DNA from 3 places in the Pseudoalteromonas sp. NZS37 genome. Region 2 is predicted to be linked to each of the others. Evidence: predicted binding sites of a transcription regulator. Region 2 holds the regulator's gene; each other region holds the start of a gene.
The links. Region 2 encodes LexA, which represses DNA repair genes until DNA is damaged. Its sites were predicted from a motif close to TACTGTATNNNNATACAGTA; they were not measured.
Positions count from the first base shown of each region.

Region 1: a site for LexA is predicted at 4,829-4,848, ahead of uvrD (DNA helicase II). Genes of this name have one in related genera too.
Region 3: a site for LexA is predicted at 5,070-5,089, ahead of I6F47_RS14125 (DUF4007 family protein). Genes of this name have one in related genera too.

Region 1 covers NZ_JADYXL010000019.1:1,144-8,664, forward strand. Annotated here, with positions in the region: gene I6F47_RS19795 (chemotaxis protein) at 1-449, opposite strand, end outside; gene I6F47_RS19800 (GNAT family N-acetyltransferase) at 552-2,621, opposite strand; gene uvrD (DNA helicase II) at 2,599-4,764, opposite strand; gene I6F47_RS19810 (hypothetical protein) at 5,068-5,292, shown strand; gene I6F47_RS19815 (YacL family protein) at 5,409-5,777, shown strand; gene I6F47_RS19820 (dUTP diphosphatase) at 5,883-6,506, shown strand; gene yrfG (GMP/IMP nucleotidase) at 6,522-7,169, opposite strand; gene nudE (ADP compounds hydrolase NudE) at 7,231-7,521, shown strand, end outside.
Region 2 covers NZ_JADYXL010000012.1:72,501-80,021, reverse strand. Annotated here, with positions in the region: gene I6F47_RS18250 (S41 family peptidase) at 1-334, opposite strand, end outside; gene I6F47_RS18245 (endonuclease) at 434-1,087, opposite strand; gene I6F47_RS18240 (DnaJ C-terminal domain-containing protein) at 1,319-2,287, shown strand; gene I6F47_RS18235 (chaperone modulator CbpM) at 2,287-2,607, shown strand; gene I6F47_RS18230 (hypothetical protein) at 2,683-3,408, opposite strand; gene I6F47_RS18225 (hypothetical protein) at 3,722-4,102, shown strand; gene I6F47_RS18220 (PaaI family thioesterase) at 4,103-4,543, opposite strand; gene lexA (transcriptional repressor LexA) at 4,711-5,328, shown strand; gene coxB (cytochrome c oxidase subunit II) at 5,812-6,954, shown strand; gene ctaD (cytochrome c oxidase subunit I) at 6,954-7,521, shown strand, end outside.
Region 3 covers NZ_JADYXL010000007.1:62,564-70,084, reverse strand. Annotated here, with positions in the region: gene I6F47_RS14135 (phosphoadenosine phosphosulfate reductase family protein) at 1-661, opposite strand, end outside; gene I6F47_RS14130 (hypothetical protein) at 645-4,043, opposite strand; gene I6F47_RS14125 (DUF4007 family protein) at 4,045-4,983, opposite strand; gene I6F47_RS14120 (DEAD/DEAH box helicase) at 5,217-6,872, shown strand; gene I6F47_RS14115 (ATP-binding protein) at 6,884-7,521, shown strand, end outside.

The DNA of each region.
Region 1 (7,521 bases), on a different contig from region 2:
TGAGCTGATATAGCTTCTTTTACCGTTTCTAGCAATGATTGGAAAGGTTCGTTAAGTCGAGACATTGTTAGTTTTAAGTCTTCATTATCGGTGTTGAACTCTTTGTAAAACAGAACAAAATCTTGTAGTTCTGCATCATTGCTTGAAATAGAAGCCGAGCTATTTAGCAAGGTACTTTGAAGGGTATTGAACCAGTTTAATAGTTTTTCTTGCCATGTTCTTAGTTGTTTTAGTACATGCGCATTACTTTGTTCGGTTGAGATATTATTTAAAATAATACCTAAATCAAACACAGGCGTTGGTATATCCATATAATCTTTAACACCAATAAAGCTTTTATTATTGTTGGGTAAAGTTGTTAGATTATTGTCAAAGCGCTCTGTTAATAAAATATCGAGTATTTTAAGTGAAATTGTTTTGCAGCCCACTTTAAAGTTTATTAATTCCATGCCTTTATCTTAATTTACCTGTTAATGCTTTAAGGATAGAACAAATTAAATAAATAGCTTAAAGAAGGGTAAGATTTAATAGAGATAGGTAACTAGGAGTTATTAGATGGCACTAGTGAGGTTTTTTATGGCACGTTTAAATTGATTCTCAAGCTGCTTTTTTCCTAATAAACCTAAGTGTTGAATCACTTTTTCATTACATTCATTTTGCAGCACTAACTTTATTAAAAGTTGTTTATCAGACTCTGTTAATTGAGACATACAAGAAGGAGACTGATTCACTACCTGCCAGAGAGTCGCAGAGATATTAAATTGAGTGAAGTTACTGTTTACGAGCAAGGCTAATCGTTCGCGAGTCTCGGGGCTTACTAACTCATCGCTAAATCCTACAATTAAAATACTTACAAGTTGCCAATCTAGTGTTTTAAAATGTGTTAAAAGAGCATAAAAAAAGTCGTTTTTAAACTGCTTTTTCAAAGGTTGGATAATTGCACTTTTGTTGCTTAAGCATTTAACCACAAGCGCTGAATGTTCAGCTGTGCTTTTATCGCGTTGATATCCCAGTTTTACGGTATCAAACCCTTGTTTTTGCCAAAAGTTAAGTAGCTGCGCTGTTGCGCCAAAGCTTGCACCAAACCAACTACATTGGCTTTTTACTTGCGACTCGCAATAGCTAAGTAGCTTTTTACCAAAACCCATATTGTGAGAACTCGGATCAATCGCTATTCGTACAACGCGAGCGCTCAACTGTGTTAAGTAGTCATTATTAAAACTAAGTTGTGAGAGGGTTTGAGCCATTAAATGACCCTGTGGGCGGCGCTCTCCGCTTATAACCTGTAGAGCAAGTTCTTCACTTAAACCACCTTCTATTGCGATTAAACATACACCAACTAATTGATTGTTAATTTTGCTGATGAATATTCGTTGCGATGGTGCGTCTAGTAGTTGGCGTAAATCGTTTACACTACTTTGATAGTGAGCCAATGCAAGCAGGGCAATAACTTGTTGCAGTAAAGGCTCATTGTTTACAAGGGATTGCTGAGTTATTTCGCTATGAACTGGCTGCTCTAATTGCTCACTACTTAACTCTTTGTATTGTGCATCGAGTGCAAGCAAGGTGCGAATGTGCTTCTCGAGGGGATCGTGTTTAGCAAAACGCAGTGGCTCATCAAGCGTTACAACTTTAGAGGCTTTATAGTGCGCTTTTATATAGTTACTAAAGCGAATGGTATAACCCCTACCATTGCCCTCATACCCAACCAGTGTACTTGCAAAGACTATACGAGGGTAATGAGCTAGCATTTTTAGCAATAACGGTACAGGGATCGCGGCAGCTTCATCAATGAGTAATAAATCGCATTCAGGTAATGCATTTAATAACGCGTCAGGTGCAACGTAGTGCAAGTTGGCGAGCTGTTTATGTTCAGCGTTGTATTGAAGGCTCAGCTCGTTGGCTAAATGTTTAAAGCTACTATGGGTCGCTTTAAACTGAGTGCTGCAAATAATTACTTTTTTATCAGTCAATTTTGCGGCAGCTAAGCCAAGTGCTGCCGACTTGCCTCTACCTCTATCGGCATTAATGAGTAAAGGTCTGTTGGCACGGCCATTAGCTACTTTTACTATTTGTTCAACGCAGTTTTGCTGTGGTAGATAATCAATTTTATTATCCGTAACAGAGCTGACGAGATTACTAATACAGCCATTTTTTTCACTAAAATGAAAAGCGGGTAATTGCTTAATAATAGCCGCGAAACGTTGATTAAATAAACTGTAGTCAATACTCTGACCGTGTGATTGCACTGTACTTAATGAGGGGTCTTGCCAAGAGGCTAAATCATTTAATTCGGGCAGTAATAAAAACAGTATACCGCCTGCTTTAACGGTGCCGGTAAGTGCTGCAAGTTTATCAGGGTGTAAACCACTAAAACCATTGTAAACAGCATGAGCAAATTCTTGCCCTAAAATTTGGTGAGTGCGAGTAGGCCAGTACGAATTTTTAATCGCGCACTGCTTTGATACAACAAGTGTATTGTTTTCATCTATTAATGAGTTAAGTAATTCATAACACCAAGCAGGGCTGCCCGTAATCAACACTAGCTGACGATGATACGCGCCAGCTAGTTGTTGTTCTAACTCATTTAGGTGAGCTTTATACAGCTTGTAATCGTGCATAGGCCGTTACTAACCATTTACTGCCAAGGTCGTCAAAGTTAACTTGTACGCGAGATTGCGCGCCACTGCCTTCGTAATTAAGTACGGTACCAACACCAAACTTAGCATGCAAAACTCGTTGTCCTAAGTTAAAGCCACTGTCTTCAAATGCGGCATGGCTAACTGATGCGCTAAAACGCCCGGCGGCAGGCGGGCGAGAAACCTGTGTTTTAATACGGATTTCTTCTACGCAGTCCTCAGGTATTTCGCGTAAAAAGCGTGATGGGCTATGGTATTTTTCTTGCCCGTATAAGCGGCGACTCTCAGCATGGCTAATGTATAACTTATCCATTGCTCGTGTCATGCCTACATAACAAAGGCGGCGCTCTTCTTCTAAGCGACCCGACTCTTCGTTACTTTGCTGAGAAGGGAACATGCCTTCTTCTACGCCCACCATAAACACTAACGGAAACTCTAAGCCTTTAGCTGAGTGAAGTGTCATCATTTGAACAGCGTCTTCGTGTTCTTCTGCCTGCCCTTCACCTGACTCAAGTGATGTATGTGCTAAAAAGCCTTGTAAAGGCGAGCTGTATTCTTCGTCTTCAGGAAGTTCGTACTGGTCACATGCGCTAATTAGTTCTTCTAAGTTTTCTACGCGAGCACGGCCTTTTTCACCTTTTTCAGCTTGGTACATTGCCATCAAGCCTGAGGTTTGAATTGTGTACTTGGCTTGCTCATGCAAAGTTAGATCGCTAATTTTATCTTCTATTTGTTCAACTAGTTCTACAAACTTACTTACTGCACCAGAAGCACGACCAGATAAATGCTGTTGTTCTACAATTGCTTTTGCGGCATACCAAAGCGGTAATGATTCTGCTCGTGCACAATCACGTATATGGCTCAATGTTTTATCACCAATACCGCGTGCTGGCGTATTAATTACACGTTCAAACGCGGCATCGTCTTGACGATTACCCACTAGACGTAAGTACGACAACGCATCTTTAATTTCTTGTCGTTCGAAGAATCGCATACCACCATAAATACGGTATTTTAAGCCTTCTTGCAGCATGGCCTCCTCGAGTACACGAGATTGCGCGTTACTACGGTATAAAATTGCGGCATCTTGTAGGGCATTACCTGCATTTAACCAGCTTCGTAGTTTGCTACTTACAAAGCGTGCTTCGTCTAACTCATTAAATGCTGCATAAATAGAGATTGGCTCGCCGTCGTTACCGTCGGTCCACAAGCTTTTACCCATACGTTCTGAGTTATTTTGAATTAATGCGTTAGACGCTTTCAAAATAGTCGCTGTTGAGCGGTAGTTTTGTTCAAGACGAATGGTTTCTGCGCTAAAGTCAGTTAAAAAACGTTTAATGTTTTCGATTTTAGCACCACGCCAACCATAAATGCTTTGGTCATCGTCGCCTACAATCATAATGCTGTTAGTATCGCCAGCAAGTAATTTTAACCAAGCATATTGAATGGTATTTGTATCTTGGAACTCGTCTACGAGCATATGCGCAAAGCGTTGCTGATAATGACGCAGTAACGTAGGGTTATTTTTTAACACTTCGTAGCTGCGTAGTAATATTTCAGCAAAATCAACTAGGCCCGCTCTATCACAGGCCTCTTGATAGGCGGCATAAACACGCAGCATCATTTGCTCATTAATATCGTATGCTTGAATATCTTTAGGGCGAAGTGCTTCATCTTTTTTGGCGCTTATGTACCAGCCAAATTGCTTAGCGGGCCATTTTTTATCATCAATATTCATCGATTTTAATAAGCGCTTGATCATCCGAAGCTGATCGTCAGAGTCTAAAATTTGAAAGGCTTCTGGTAAATTAGCTTCACGGTGATGAGCACGTAAAATACGATGCGATAAACCATGGAAAGTACCAATCCACATACCACCTACAGGCGCTTTTAGTGTTTCTTCAACGCGGCCACGCATTTCTTTAGCGGCTTTATTAGTAAAAGTAACTGCAAAAATACTGTAAGCGGAGGCTTGCTCAACTTGCATAAGCCACGCAATACGATGAACTAACACTCGTGTTTTACCAGACCCAGCACCTGCTAATACCAGCATGTTTTGTAGTGGGGCTGCAACGGCATCGCGTTGTTTGTCATTTAAGCCATCGAGTAATTGTGAAACGTCCATCGTTACGCCTTTTTAATCAATATTGTGGCCAGTATAACAGGTGTTTTTGTTAGGCTAAATAAAATACTGTTTTTATAAACAGCTATTTATAAAATAGTGTTCAAAACGAGTAACTTGCTAATTAATTGAGCGAATAGAAAAGTGCAAACACATAACAAAAATTGCTAATTTGACCTAAAGTTAGCAAAATTTACTAACTCTCTAAATCTAGACTAATTTAACTATTTGATTTGTAAGCTTTAATAAATTGGCATAGAGTGTGTAAGTAAATAATTATAAAATCAAATAAATACAGAGGTTAGTATGGCAGATCAAGGTTCTGGCGGTAACGTAATCGCAGCATTATGTAATATATTTTTTCCTGGTTTAGGGCAGTTAGTGCAAGGGCGTATTTTAGCGGCTATATTTTTTGCACTCGCTATTATAATAAGTTACGCACTAATTTATGTGCTTGTAGGCTTTGTACTTGTGCCTATTATTTACTTATGGTCGATTATTGACGCAGCGCGTTATAGATCGCGAAGTTAACGGTTTTCAAGTTGAGTAAAATAGCGCCCATGTGGCGCTATTTTACTTTATATGTCCTGTGGTTTACGGGCGTTTACGTATATAATTACGCAATTAAAGATTTACAGGCAAACCCTATGGAATATCAATTTATTCGCGACCCTATTAGTGGGCTACGTATTAAAATAAGCAGTGAACACGCTATTATTGGTCGCTGGCTAAACGAAGAAATAGGCAAAGACAAAGTAGCCATGGTGCAAGCGCTTATTGCATCGGTGAGTTCAAGCTATGAGCCGCTAACGCTAAAAGGCCAAGAAATAGATTTAATATTAACGAAAGACGAAGCATTATTTGAAGCCCATGCGCTTCATCAAGACAGCGAAGACCTAATAGCGTATCAAGATGACGATTTAGCGCTTGAAGAAAATGGCTTAAGTAGTGGTTGTGGCTTTGAAGATTTCATTGATTTAATTGATTCATGGCATGAGTTTACGACGTCACGATAAACATAACTAGCACACTAATAAAAATATACAGCAATGCACAATCAGCATTTTATCTGTATTATTACACCAACGAACATTACGCCAATCAAAACGACAGGAACTGATATGTCTGCCAATTTAAACAAGCTAGTAGTGATGCTAGAAATGCAAAACGCCATGAATACTAAAGTACATGAGCAATGGTTTACTCAAGGGTTTGAATGGTACCGCGCTATTTGGGTTGAGTGTGCTGAAATGTTGGATCATCATGGTTGGAAATGGTGGAAAAAACAAACACCAGATACTGAACAAGTTATTTTAGAGTTGGTTGATATTTTTCATTTTGGTCTATCGCTTAGAATTGACGGCGAAACTAGCTACGAAGACTTAGCAAAGCAACTTGAAACTGAGCTTAGTAATGCTCAACAAGCTGATGACTTTAAACAAACACTAGAGATATTAGCGGCTTCTGCAGTTGCAGATAAAACGTTTAATGCAGGTGCCTTTGCCGGCTGTATGGCGCAAATGGGTATGGATATTGATGATTTATATCGCGGCTACGTAGGTAAAAATACGTTAAACTTTTTCCGCCAAGATCACGGTTACAAAGATGGTAGCTATATTAAAGAATGGAATGGGCAAGAAGATAACGAGCATTTAGTTGAAGTAGTTAAAAGCCTTGATACAGAACATGCAGATTTTGCAAAGTTAGTATATCAAGGGCTAGAAGCGCGTTACCCAAAAATTTAAGTCACGTAAGTTGAGTTAGATAATCTTACGATAGTCGGTAACACTTAGGTAATCGGCTATTTCGTTATGTGGTTGTTGGCTATCTGGGTTAGCAACTGCAAGTAAGTGCTCAATGCCGTATTCTCGTGCGGCATTCAAAACCGGCACACTGTCATCTACAAACAAAGTGCGCTGCTTATTAAATCCTAAGTCTTTTTGTACTTGGTGCCACAAACTTTGTTGCTCTTTACTTACTCCATATTCATGAGTCGACACTACGCCATCTAGGTAGTTATCAATCGCTGTATGCTCAAATTTAAGCATGACACTCTCAGGGTGGGCGTTGGTAAGTAAAATTAACTCTTTGCCTGCTTTTTTAAGCTCAGTTAAAAAATGAGGTACGTCTTCGCGCATTTTAATTAAATGCTGAGACTCTCGTTTAAGCTCCATTATAGGCAAGCTTAATTGCTGCTCCCAATAATCTAAACAATACCACTGTATTTGACCGCTCACAGCTTGATAGCGTTTTAAAATATCTGCTTTAGCTGCATCTAGGCTAATGCCCCTTGCTAATGCGTGTTGCGCAGGAATAACGTTAAGCCAAAAATGACTGTCGTAATGTAAATCGAGTAATGTTCCATCCATGTCGAGCAAAACGGTATCGATTTTTGACCAATTTAACATAGGAATTTCAACTTATAAGGTTTATTATTGAACTAACTGCCATGATAGCAAATTAACGCCAATGACACAGAAAAAGCACCCAACACCACCACAAATCCTCAGTAACAATGTTGTCGCTAAAAGCCGCCTGTTTACTGTGGAGTCTTTAGAGCTAAAGTTTTCTAATAACGAAGAGCGCCAGTATGAGCGAATTCGCGGCGGTGGCCGGGGAGCAGTGATGATTGTTCCGTTAAGTGCAGACAACGAATTACTACTTGTACGTGAATACTGTGCGGGCACAAACGATTACCAGTTAGGTTTTCCTAAAGGCTTAATCGATCCGGGCGAAACGCCAGAGCAAGCTGCTAACAGA
Region 2 (7,521 bases):
TATCGGCAATCTCATCATACCAAAGGTATGTTTCGTCGCTCCAAGAGCGAAGCCAAAGCTTTTCATAAAGGGCAGAACCCGCTTGATCTGGGTAGGGGTTGTTGTTATTAAAGGGATCGTTACCCGTACGAGGGGTTTCGCAAAAGTTTTTTAAATCGTTAGAGGGTTCAAATACCCCCGCTGTCCATGTTGGGCTGCTATTAACAGGTGTTGTAACTATAGGCGTGGTAACTACAGGAGCAGAGTCGATACCGCCTCCGCCGCCACAACCTGTTAAAGCAAAGCCCGAAAGCACTGCAAAAATAGCAAGCGAGGTTTTATTATTTTTAAACATAGTTAAGAACTTCCTGTAAATAAGTTGTTTAAAATGTTACAGCACTCGCTCGTTTATTCAACATTTATAACTTTGATTTATGTAAATGAGTGTTAAAGCTTAGAGCTTGCTCGCACTACTTGTATCTGCAAATGCTTGCTTTTTCCACGCATTAAATAACTTTTGCTGTTTATCAGAGATTTTTAAACCGTATGTTTTTTGCATGTAAGCGTAAGTGTCGGCTATACGTTTACGTGCATAGACAGGCGGTTCAACTACACGTTGCTTAAAGTTTACTTTTACTTCGCAACGACCATATTGTGTGGCGTTTTCGCTAAGCATGCCAAAACGATAATTAGAGCGATCGGCATTAATTTCGCCAATAGCTGGCGCTAAGTTATTTATATCGGCTTCCATTTTTCTAAATTTAGCACTTACTTTACGGCAGTTTTTACGTCCGCCATCTTGCCAACATTGTAGCTGATGACCAAATTCCCACGCCGGAACAATGTGTTCCCATTCAATACGTAGTGCTCGTACATTTACTTTGCCTGAGCGGGTAAGTGTATTTCGAGGAATGTAACCACAGTTAGAAGGATCAGGAATGAGTTTTTTGCCTTCTTTTTTAATATCACAACCGCAGTAAATACTTTTGGCGTTGCCAGGGAGGGTTTTAATTAAATGTCTTTTAGCCGTTGAAAAACGGGTAAATTGTTCGGCTGATACCGAAACGCACACACAACAAGCCAGTAAGGCCAGAATAAATCGAGTCATATCCATCACAAATGTGAACTACAGGAACAGGCAGTTTAAAGCCTTGAAGATAAAAGATAAAGTTAACTTAAGGCCTGCACTTATATTACTAAAAAGTGTCCGATTAATTTTTTATTCAAAGTTATTTTCACTATTCATTTATTTCTTACTATTTATCGTATTTTAACCACACAAGATTATACGTTAAGGAGTATGCTTAAAGCTTACTCAATATGGGGATTTGGATTGCAAATGAAATTTGTTGATTATTATGCAGTGCTCGGAATATCGCCTGATGCAGACGATAAAGCGGTTAAAGTAGCTTATAAAAAATTAGCCAGAAAATATCACCCAGATGTAAGCAAAGAGCCTCAAGCAGAAGATAAGTTTAAAGAAATAGCAGAAGCTTACGAAGTCATTCATAACAAAGAAGAACGCACTAAATACGACGAGTTACGTCGTCATCAACAAAATCGTGCTCGTCAACAGCAAGGTAATTATGGTGGTAACAATGCCTCATCGCAAAGTAATTATCAGCAAAGCGATCCTCAAACCGATCAAGAGTTTTCTGATTTTGTTAATTCAATGTTTGGCGGCGCCGGTGGATTCAATCGTTCCGGGCAGAGCAGAAGTAACGCCGCTCGCGCGCAAAAAGGACAAGATGTGGAAATAGAGTTCCCGATTTTTCTTGAAGAGACTTTAGTTGATACCGTTAAGCCTGTTGAGTTTATGTTACCGCAGCGAGATAGTAGTGGTCGTGTCTCTGAAATTAAAAAATCACTTAAAGTGAAAATTCCCGGAGGTTCAGTAAATGGCGAACGAATTCGACTAAAAGGGCAAGGCGGATTAGGGTCAGCGAACGGGCAAAATGGCGACTTGTACTTACAAATTAGTTTAGTGCCCCACCCATTATTTGATGTTGAAGGTCATAACCTAAATATAGTCGTCCCTCTTGCACCATGGGAAGCGGCTCTTGGTACAAAAATAAATTTACCTACGTTGGCAGGCAAAATCCAATTAACTATTCCATCTAATAGTCAGTCTGGTCAACGCTTGCGTATTAAAGGTAAGGGATTAATGAGTAAAAAAGCCAAAGGTGATTTATTTGCTGTGCTTAAAATTGTTAATCCAACATCTGTTGATGATACCAGTAAAAAACTTTGGGAAGAATTAGCCGAAAAAGCTCACTTTGATCCCCGTAATAACTGGAGCAAGCCATAATGCAAATTATCGTGACACAAAAAGATGATTTACTTACTAGCAAAGAGCTATGTTTGAGTAGTGATATTAGCGAAGCAATTTTATATGAGCTAGTTGAGCACAATATTGCGGTTCCAATTGAGGGGAAGCATGTTACGCAGTGGCAATTTACGGTATCTGCAGTGACCTTAGTTAAAAAAGCGGCCCGTATTCAACATGACTTTTCGTTAGATTGGTCGGCAATAGCTTTAGTTTTACAATTGCTGGATGAGCGTGATGAGTTGATTTTCGAAAACGAAATGTTAAAGCGACATTTGAGTCGATTTAAACACTTGGAATAAAATCTGCCCTTGGGTACTTCCTAGGGCTTATTTACTCTTTGGTGAGAGTGCGCTAGTTCTTAAAAACCAATATGACTACTTTGATTTATTCTTACTTTTAATTCGGATAAATCGTTTTAGTCGTATGTTTTGCATAAGTAGTAATATTCCACTTAGGCAAAAAAGTACGCTGGTTGCTGCAAAACTAATAAGCAGCGGATTATTAAAATCCTCTCGCTCATCGTAATCCATAATATGTAACATCCAAAAAAAGTCGAAAATTCGCCATAGTGTGCTGCGAACGGTGACAACTCTGCCGTTATTTTCTGACAAGTACAGTGTTGTGTTAAATGTGTCGTCAAATTGTACCTGCCAAACATTGGTTTTATATCCAACTTCTCGCATACCTTGCTTTAGCAATATAGCGCTTGTTACTTGAGCATCAATAAGTAAGTGTGCTTTAGCATTTGCGGTAATTTGTATTTTAGTTGGCGGCTCAAAAGGCCGGCCTGTTATACCGTTAAAGCTTTGCTGTTCATCTTTATTTATAACTGTAATTATAGGTGTGGTTAAAAAGTTCTCAAAAATTATTTGTGTTGGATTAACCACCTGAGATGCAATATCGTTAAGGGAGGCAACATAATCAGCCTGCGTAAATGGGTTATTAAGAGTACGTGTTGCAAGATGCTCCCCATGAACTTTATCAAGAGGAATAGCGCTCATGACTAAACCGCCTAACAGCCAAGCTAAAATTTGTAATGTGAGCAAATAACCGAGCCATTTATGTAACTTGCGAGCATACTTAAATATTTTTTTATTCATGTTTTAGTCTTATTATTTTTAGAGGCTAGTTTATTACATTAATGGGATTAGTTACTGCGACATTTTGTCGCAGTTTAAACTATAGCTTACTGTAATCATTTAAAAATAAAAAAGATTACACTTAAATTGCTAACATGACTTATTTGTTTAATTGAGCTGAGTGTTTGATATCCAGCTAGCTTTAAACGCTAAAAAATACTTAAAAGCTGCGAAATATCTATATAAAGTGGTTAATAGAGCATAGTTGATTTGGTATAACGGTAAAACTGCGTTAAAGTTTGCAATGAAATTATTAGAGGATAAATACGAAACGATGTCGGAAATTCAATTTTTAAATGTAGATCTTGAGCTTGAATCAAAGCAAGATATTAGTTTGCTAGTGGCAGACTTGAAAAAAGTCGCGACGATTTTACATTATGACAAAGACGAATACCGTCAATTAGCGCGTATTGAAGCAACAGGTGTAGTAAACACGCCTGACAAAGCAATAAACCATATATGTGAGCTTATTGAATCGTGTTCGCGTAACGCGCTAAAGCAATGGTTAAGCTGTTCACGTAGAACGTTTGATATTGGTTTTGAATCAGGCACTTCCCCTAAGTGCTTTAATCAAGCCTTAGATGCAGATACATTACTACGTATATCTGCGATTGGTGCGGGTATGGAAATTACAATTTACCCAATCGAAAAGTAACTATCTTCGCTCTACGACTGCTGCGGTCATTTTTGATACGCAGCACAGCTCATTGCGGCTATTTGTAATTTTTATTTCCCACACTGAACTACGTTTGCCAATATGAAACGCTCTTGCCGTTGCTGTTAAAGTGCCGCTGCGAGATGCTTTTAAATGACTTGCGCTAATTTCCTGCCCCACGCAGTAAAATTTTGTAAAATCGACAACAAAGTTAGCTGCATAGCTGGCAACTGTTTCGGCAAGTACAACGTTAGCACCGCCGTGAACCATTCCCATTGGGTTATGATGCTCAGGAATTGCCGGCATAGTGGCTACTAAGTAATCATCACCAATTTCAGTGACTTCTATTCCCATGGTTTTCATTAATGTTCCTTGGCCATCAATGCCTTGTTCTAACTGCTTGCACAGCTCTAAAGTGATGGGCTGGTACCAAATACTCATAATGACTCCTTTGCTTTTTTAATCATTTATAAATCTAGCTTTAGTTATATCCCTAAAATGTACACAAGTGAAATTACTTTGGCTATTTTAAGGCTTAATTTAAATTTGCGATTTTTATTTAACTGTATATACTCACAGTTAAATGTACTGTATGGAAAACCAGTTGTATGCGACCATTAACGAACCGCCAAGCTCAAATACTCGAACTAATTAAAGTTTTTATTAAAGACACTGGTATGCCTCCTACACGTGCTGAAATAGCGCAAACATTAGGTTTTAAAAGTGCCAATGCTGCTGAAGAACATTTAAAAGCACTTGCTAAAAAAGGCGCAATTAAAATGAAACCAGGTGCAAGCCGTGGTATTCAGTTAATTGAAGAAGAAGAGCCAGAACAATTAGGTTTACCGCTTATAGGGCGTGTTGCTGCTGGTTCACCTATTTTGGCGCAAGAGCACGTTGAAAGTCACTGCAAAATCGATCCATTAATGTTTAAACCGGCTGCAGATTTTTTACTACGCGTTAACGGTATGAGCATGAAAGATATTGGTATTATGGATGGTGATTTACTTGCTGTACATCGTACTCAAACCGCTGAAAACGGGCAAGTTGTTGTTGCCCGCCTAGACGAAGACGTAACTGTAAAACGTCTTGAGAAAGCGGGTCGTAAAGTATTACTTCATGCTGAAAACGACGATTTTGAATCTATTGAAGTAGATCTTGAGAATGAGTCTTTTAATATTGAAGGCTTAGCCGTTGGCGTTATAAGAAACGCTGATTGGATGTGACTTTAAAAATAGCTTTTAAACAAGCAGTTTTATAAATGCGTACTAATTAGTACGCATTTTTTGTTTTAAATTCGCACTAAAAATAGGGCATAAATAGCTCACTGACAATTTAAGCTGTAAACTTTTTTGCACTTATATTTTCCCCCTTCGAATGCGTTAAACCCCTTTGTTTTGCTCATCTTTTGAACTTACTGTTACCTAGTTGGTTACTGATTTTTTATTAATTACTCAATATCACCTGATTGTTTTTTATACTAAAACTTGCTTGTTGTTCATTTTTTAGCTAATTATTAATGTGCTGAGCTAATAATAACTCACAGCTTTTTAGTTTTGAGAACACACAATATACACAAACCCGTTGTTGGCGCAGCAAAACCAATCAATATTAAATGAGATTGACTAAAAAAATAAAAATAACGAATTGGCGTTTAAGCCGTATGCCTCTTCGCTTTGCATTCGCAATAGCATCAAAGGAGCCGTCACATGGGTAAACTGACCTCTACCTTGTGGCTTATATTATGTGTTTTTTCGCACCCAGTTTTGGCTAACAGCCAATACAATATGCGCAAAGGCGTAACCGATATAAGCAATAATGTATATCAGCTGCACATGACCATATTTATAATATGTTGTGTGATTGGGGTGATAGTGTTCGCAATTATGTTTTGGGCACTTATTCATCACCGTAAATCTAAAGGGGCTGTACCTGCCCAATTTCACGAAAGCACTAAAGTAGAAATACTTTGGACTGCAATCCCGTTTGTTATTTTAATTGCTATGGCAGTACCAGCCACTAAAACCCTAATTGCAATGGAAGATGCCAGCAAAGCTGATCTCACTATTAAAATTACAGGCTCGCAATGGAAATGGCATTATGAATATATGGGTGAAGATGTAGAGTTCTACTCTATTTTATCTACCCCGCAAGATGAAATAGCGAATCTTGCAGATAAAAATCCTAACTACTTACTTGAGGTTGATAAACCTCTCGTACTGCCAATAAATCAAAAAGTACGATTTTTAATGACTTCTGACGATGTTATTCACTCTTGGTGGGTACCTGATTTTGCAGTTAAAAAAGATGCGAATCCCGGCTTTATAAACGAAACATGGACGAACATAAACGAAGAAGGTACTTACCGAGGCCAATGTGCTGAGTTGTGTGGTAAAGATCATGGCTTTATGCCCGTTGTGGTGGTCGCTAAATCTGAGGCTGATTTTAAAACGTGGCTTGCAGATGCAAAGCAAGCTAAACAAAAAGCAGCATTAGCAGATGCCGCATTACTTGATAAAACCCTCCCAAAAGAAGAATTAATGACTTTAGGCGAACAAGTATATATGGCCAATTGTGCTGCATGTCATCAGCCTACTGGCATGGGGTTACCGGGTGTATTTCCTGCACTTAAAGGCAGCCCTATAGTGCTTGGCGATATAAAAGATCACATTGATGTAGTTATCCATGGGCGACCCGGTACGGCAATGCAAGCATTTGCCAAACAGTTATCTATAAAGCAATTAGCAGCGGTTATTACTTATAAACGTAATGCGTGGGGTAATGATACGGGTGATGTTATTCAACCGAGTCAAATACAGGCAGCACTTGATGCCAAAGTGGAGGCGAACTAATGAGTCGCATAGTAGAACAACCTAACGCCAATGAAGCTCATCATGCTCATCACCCAGCTAAAGGTTTTAAACGCTGGCTTTACACAACTAATCATAAAGATATAGGTAGTTTATATTTAATTTTTTCGCTGACCATGTTCTTAATTGGTGGTGGAATGGCCATGGTGATCAGAGCTGAATTATTTCAACCAGGTTTACAGTTGGTCGATCCTCACTTTTTTAATCAAATGACCACAGTGCATGGTTTAATTATGGTGTTTGGTGCGGTTATGCCGGCCTTTACAGGCCTTGCTAACTGGATGATACCACTCATGATTGGCGCGCCAGATATGGCATTGCCAAGAATGAATAACTGGAGCTTTTGGATTTTACCGTTTGCGTTTTTAATCCTATTGGCATCGTTATTTATGCCTGGTGGGGGTCCTGCATTTGGTTGGACTTTTTATGCACCACTGTCTACAACATACAGTAATGATAATACTGCATTGTTTGTATTTGCCGTACATATTATGGGGATTAGTTCAATAATGGGCGCAATCAATGTGATTGTAACCATAGTGAACTTAC
Region 3 (7,521 bases), on a different contig from region 2:
TAGTATTGTTGTCATCGCCTTTTTCAAAAGCTTTGGCTTCTTCAAATAAATCAGGGTGCTTTTCCATAAGCTTAACCCATTCAATTTTTCTCTGATAAAAACAAAATGTACAACCAGAGCGAGAGCGCCATTTATAATATTCAGGCAGTTCTAAACCATTGCGTTGTAATATATTTTCGATGTCACTTCTTACTATGCCGTGTTCTCTAAAGGGAAAAACAGATTCAATTGGCTTTTCAATTGTCATATAGCCTACGCGTTCAGGCTCATCTGCTCTTATGCCAACATAGTTTTTTATTTTGTAACCATCTTTAATAAAGCTATCTAACCACTGTTCAAAAGGTTTTAGCTTCATTTGAACAGTACACCACCGATCTCTTTGAGAAGGTAAGTAATTACCATGCTCTTTTAAAAGATGAGCAAAGTCTTTTTCACCACGGCCTTCAATATTATTTAAAGAACGCGCGTTTAATCGATGAATATAACCAAGCTTTTCTTCAAGTTGATCAATAAACTCATTTGTTTCAGGTAACTCATAACCCGTATCGGTAAAGAAGTACTCTACGTCTAGTTCAGGATAAGTTTCTTTAACAAATAGAGCTAAAGCGCTACTGTCTTTACCGCCAGAGAGGCCTAAAACATGTTTAACTTTCTGTGTCATTTGGCACCTCTATTTGTGTTTGATCCATCAAATTAGTTAATAAGTTCGTAAGTGCAGCCAGTTGCTTTTCTTTTGGCATTTCGGCAATAGCTTGTTCAATGTTATTCACAGCTGCTTGAACGTCACCGTCAGCAGCTAAATCATGCTTAGTAAAGCTACTATATTCTTGATGATTACCATCGTTGTCTGTAGTTATAAAAGCAATGGGTTTCGATGAGCCTTTAGCCTGAAAATTGCTAAAAGATTCAATACGTCTAAATTGCACGCATAAATTTTGTAGTTCATCTAGTCCAGTACGCAAAAGTTTGTCTGTCCATTTAGGCTCAGGCACACCCGTTAATATATTAATTACAAACTCAAATTTAGATTTACCATCAATGAATTGTGACAAGCGATTTGCTAAATCTTTTACTTTAGGTCGTTTAGCTTCCTTTTCAACTATGTCGCAGCGGGCTTTTAAAACACTATTAAAATCTTCGCCTAACATATTAATAATAATCTGCTTAAAGCCGTTGAGTAGCATTTCGTGCTGCGCGCTTAAATCTTCTATTGCAGTTTTAAGATATGCGCCTAGCTTTTCTTCAACTTCAGGGTCATCTTGTTTAAAGCCGAAAACAGCGGGTAAATCATCCAACACTAATTTATATGGATCATTTGCGGCGATCACTTTATTTCTAAAATCTCTCGCTTGCTTAGTTAATCCACTTTCATTTGAGCTAGTAAAACTTTCGCCACTTGTTTTCTTTACCCATGTAGGTAGTTTATGAACAATTCCTACAATATGCTTAGCAATATTTAAAATTGCATCATCTTTTTTAGCTTCACCTAAAGTTGCTTTAGCAAGGTTATCCAATAAATGGCTTTGGATTTCTGATATTTTAAAGTACCTAACGCCTGCTTCAATCGGGTGTTTATATATTTTATTAACCAACTCTTCGTCAAGTTCAGGTATAAATACAAACTGCTTTGTCGAATCCCAGTCATAAAAAGCAACTTGCCCTTCAAGTGCCTTTAATAATGCTAAACCATATATGCGACACAAACCTGCGGTTAAACCGAACGGTGGTAACATCCACATTTCATAAAGTTCGGCCATTGTTACATGTTTTGTAGCTGAGTTATTTTTTATGAACTCAAAACCGCTTTCAAATAATTCATGCATTTTGGGGTTAGCATTTATAGATTCTTTACTCCACTCACTCGGGAATAAGTAACCCTCAGGTGTTTCGCAGTGCCAACCTTTACTCTTCAAACAAGATAGGTAAAGACCCTTTTCTGGAGGGAATGATTTATCATCAAATCCAAGATCTTTTTTATCGCCGTTCTCAAACATTGCATTCATTAATTTTCGTATTGCACTGTTTGCACTCCCCGAAGGTTTAGAGCGGTTAACTAACTCATTTATTACCGGAGGCGACTTACTAAATATGACTTCTGCAATATCAGAGGCTATTTTTGTTACAGGAAGTAATGCTAATTTTTTGCCTAAGTATGACCAGCTAGCATTTTTATAAGAATTTTGTAGTTCAGTCTCTACATTTGATTGCGCAAACTTTATTCGGCTCTCAAGCTCATTCTTAGCAATTAAATCATGAGCAATTTTTTTCTCATCTTTTAATATTTTGCGAAGTGCTATCAACTCAATTGCAGCTGTCTTTAAATTGCTAAAATCATTAAAAGTACCAATTACAACAAATGGCATTGTTTTAGCATTTTCTTTAAGTGTTTTGGCAACATCAGGATTTGTTGGTAGAACAAAAGATAAAAATGCTTCACCTGTTTTAGGTTTTTTTACAAACGATTCAAATACTTGAGCATCAAACTTATTTAAAAGTTTAGTTGTTGCCCAGCGCATAGTGCCTGTTTTGTGGTAATGCGCTGTCGCTAAAATATTCTGTGGTGTCGCACATGCTTCAGTCCAATCAATACCTTCACTAACAACTTCAATCTGTTCACTAATAAGATTGTTAATATCTATATCGCTGCCCTGAAACACAAACAAAGCATCATGTTTTTGGCGATAAATAATAACAGTGCTTGCTTCTAATTCCGCAATCGCATCATCAACATCTTCAATTTTATAGCCTCGACATACAAAATATTCTTTTATGAAGTTTCGTTTTGCATGTAACTGATGATGAAAACCGAAAATAGTTAATAGCGCAATTAGCTTAGTAATAGCTATATGAAGCACGCCACCTTTTTGCTCTGCCCTATATATTGCATCAGAGCCTTCGAGCCACGCTTTACTATCTTGAGAGGTAACAATTAAATGGTGTAAATTGTGGTAAAGGTAATCCCAGTACATTTCTGGGCGATACAAAGCTAGCTCTTCATTAAACTCACTGTAACTATTATTTAAAAACTCTCTAAAACCATGTTTTTCATGTGAGGCTAAAAAGCCAAATAAGCTACGCTCGTTCTGAGAAAAACGACGACGAGAAACAGGGCCAAGCAATAAACTAACAATAGGATCTAATGGTAACGTTTTACTCAGTGCATTGACGTTTTTATTTTGATTAGCAAAAGCACCACTTACAGTATTAACTAAATTGGCATACTTTGATTCAATAGCATCTGCTATTTTCGGTGCTCTATAAATAGAATCACCAACGAGGGTCAAAGATTCATCAATTGATGGGTTAAAGCTCAAATCACGGTAACGGCCTTGTACTTTGCTCCATTCTTTTTGAGTTTTAACATCTTTATTTTTAGCATAATCCGAAAAAGCTTGATGTAAAAAACCCATAAGCAGCACAGGGCGTTTTGCTTGTTGTACAATATCAGCTAAAGATTGAAATAAATGCAAATCTTTGTTTTCACGAGACTGGTAATCTAGTGCTTTACCCATTTCATCAAGTAAAATTAAAACACCGTCTTCATTTTTACTGGGTTTCTGTAATAATTTTTTTATTTCAGCTAAGCATTTATCATCATCAAAATCAGCTATTTCTGTTTTATCAAAGTCTTCATCAAATGCATTAAGTAAGCTAACTAAAATACTGTTCGCTGGCGCTTCTAAACCACATACATGCTTAACTGTTTGCCAGCCATTTTTTAATGCAAAGCGTTTATCAAAATCTGTAATAATATTTTGAGCACTATTCAGCTTTTGCAATGCATAAGTACGTTGCTCAACATCTATAGAAAGTAAGCATGATAAAAATAAGGCAACTGTTGATTTACCCGACCCATAAGGCCCAGTAATAGTAAAAGCGCGTTGAGTGCTATTTTCAAATTCGCGGCTAATGGTATCAAGTACATTAATGGCTGTGCCATGCAATACAAATTCATCAATAAATGGAGAAAAATCAGTACTCTCAGTATCAATTCGTGTCGAACTTTTGTAGCGTTGATTTATTGTAATTAAAGTGTCTGACATATTATTTACCGTAGTACATATCTAAGTATTTGATAGCGTTATCTTTTATATCATCTGATATACTTACTTGTCTCAATCCTAGTGAATCAACCCAAGTTACGTGCTTATCAGTAAATTCTTGCGCCTCGTCTAACTTTTGACCTAAGCCCGACTCTGAAAGCCTAAAAATTCTTCCCGGAGAGCAAGGTTTTGTCAGAAGCGAGTCAAAATCGATAGTGCCAACGTTTGAATCTTGAGTTTCGTTATTAAAAAATTCAAGTAAGGCAAAAATAAATATCTCAACAGGTAATTCAGGACGCTCAGACAAATTACTTATATAGAATCCGCCCCCGTTATCTTGTAGTAAGTTCAGCTCAGATAGAGGCGAAGTAAAGTGATCCTCATCGACTTTAGTTATTTTTTTAGCAGTACTATTTTTTTGTTTTTTACTGTAAGTATTTAAAAAGCAGTCAATATCTTTTTTTAGAGTACTAGGGTTGCCAACTTCTGTTTTTACTAATCGTTTTGCATCGTCATAGCAATCATCGGTAAGTTTACTTTTTTCAAAATATTGAACATTAGAATAATTAAAAAAGTAACGATAAGCCGTAAGGCTTTCATTATTAAAATTTAACCAGAAGTGCAGTAACCAAATAGAACCAGGTAATTCTAAAAAAGGATCTTGTCCTGTTTTATCTAAGGCACCAAACAAGTATTTACCACTATCAGTCACATAATGACCATATTCACTTTGAGGACTTCTTTTTATTACATTGCTTGATTCAGCCCAATACTGAATCGCCTTTACCATATTTTTACCAACACCTAATTCAACAACAGAATTGCGAATACTGTCTTCGCTAGACGAAAAATTGCTTTTATTATTCAAATGATTAATAGCTTTGAATAGCCATCCGTAGCGTAAAGGAAAGGTGTCATGCCCTGTAAATTTCGCTTTCATGCTAATTTTGTAACCTTTAATTGGAGAGAATGTCCAAGAGCAATGTTAACTTTATTTTTGTAGCAGCGAAAGAACTTTATCTCAGAATGTGTATTTATGTACAGTAGTTATTAGCTATGAGTATAACACCTTGTTAGGTACATACTTTTGTTGTAGTCTCTGGAAATATGAATGCGAACTTAATCGTGTGAATTTAATAAGTGCTTTTAATTTTTAAATCTTAAGGAGAAGATGTGTTTCAAAAGTGTCTAAACTGTTTTAGTGTTAATGCTTTAAAGTTTCTCGCAGGTCAAGATTCATTGTCATTCTTTGAGAATACTTTGAACATAGACAAGTCATACTATGATGAAAATAATCAGCAAAAGTTATTAGTTCAAGCAATAATAAACTCAAATCCAACGCGGTTACTTTTAGCTAAAACAAGCCGTGAGTATTTTATTGATAGATTGAGTAAAGAAGACCTCAATGAAATAATCTTTAAAATAAACGGCTCTTATGTAAACGAAATTAATCCTGAACACTACGTAAATGTAAAAGGTTTCTGCAATTCACAGCTCGGGCTAGTTACATTTTTGAATTCTTTAGGGTTTAATTTTATAGATTCCAGCAATAAAACCGAAGAATATAAAGCGTTCCGCACTGTAAAGCCTGAGTATGGATTATACCCTTATCAAATAGAGATATCAGATAAGGTATTTAATTCGATAGAGTTTGGGAATAATAATAAAGCGATAATCCACCTACCTACTGGCGCTGGTAAAACCCGAACTGCTATGCACATAGCATGTCGTCATTTGATGACAAAAAAAGATGCGATGGTACTTTGGTTAGCTAATTCTGAAATTTTATGTGAACAAGCATCTGAAGAATTCAGTAAAGCTTGGCAAAAATTGGGTAATAGAGAAATTATCCAAGGTCGTTATTATGGTTCTAATAACTTTTCACTTGAAAGTATCAAAAGCGGCTTTGTTGTAGGGGGATTACAAAAATTAGTTTCTTATTACAACTCAATGACACCGCATCAAACCGCAGCATTTGATAAAAAAATAACATTAGTTATTTTTGACGAGGCTCATCGAGCATTAGCTTCGACTTATAAAGACGTTTTAGAGCGGTTTTTGGAGTTTTCTCCACAAGCTAAGTTAGTTGGTTTAACGGCTACGCCTGGGCGTGTTTATAAAGATGATAAACCTGAATTAGATCCGGAGAACAAAGCTCTTGCTGAGCTTTTTGGTAATAATAAAATTACTATGGATGTTGCGCCTTATCAACCAATGGAGTTCTTGATAAAAGAGAATTATCTAGCTGATCCTCAGTTTATCGAACTAAATTATGACGATATAGATATTTATAAAAATACCAGTGCTTTAAGTCATTTCACTGAGAGTGAGTTGTTAAAAAAACTTAGCAGTTCTAACAATCGTAATTCTATTATTCTTAAAACAGCAGTTCATGAAGTAAAAAGCAATAATTCAAAATTGATTATTTTTGCTTGTGATATTGAGCATGCGAGAAACTTAGCCTTTTCTTTATGCTGCATGGGCGTTAAAGCTGCATCTGTTGATAGTAAAAGCACTACTTCTGAAGAAAAAACTCAAATTATCGATAATTATAAGAATGGCGATTTAGATGTTTTAGTGAATTGCGAAATGCTTACTACAGGCTTTGATGCTCCAGAAACAAATGTTGCAATTATAGCCCGACCCACTAACTCCTTAGTCTTATATCTACAAATGATAGGCCGCGCATTACGCGGTAATCCCTCTTTAACTCCTAAAACGGCACGTATATATACAGTGCTAGATGAAATATCAGAGTTTAATAATGTTAATTTAGCTTTTAAGCATTGGAATGAAATGTGGACAGAGCTTGAAAATGAAAAACTTTAAAGGATTATAAAATGTCTTTAGTAAACCCTAAACAATATATTATTTCCGCGCGCTCTAACGGCTATAAAGATACCGCTTACGCTATTGCTGAGTTAGCAGATAACTCAATTCAGGCTGGGGCAGACAAAGTTGAAATCTTAATTTTTGAAAATCAAAAAAGAACTATTGAAGAGATTGCTATTGTCGACAATGGGGCTGGGATGTCACAGAGCTTATTAGCTTCAGCTTTGGGTTTTGGTGAGTCTGGTCGCGAGAAAGATAAAGATGGCAACTTATTAAATGATGATACTAAAGGAATGGGTAAGTTTGGTATGGGTTTACCTAATGCATCTGTTTCTCAATGTAAAAGAATTCAAGTATGGAGTTGGAAAAATAAACATGAGATTTATTATACGTATTTAGATGTTCAGGAAATCATAGACGGCATTTATAGCGACCTACCAGAACCAACTTTAGTCGAAATGCCTGAGAAATATTTAGACTCAATGTTTGACGGAGACATGCCTGAGTCAGGTACATTTGTATTATGGTCAAATCTAGATAAATTAAAGTGGAAGCGCTCTTCAACATTATTTGCTAAATCACAATATGAAATAGGTAGAATGTACCGTAGGTTTATCTCTAAAGGTCAGTGTTCAGTTCAATTTAA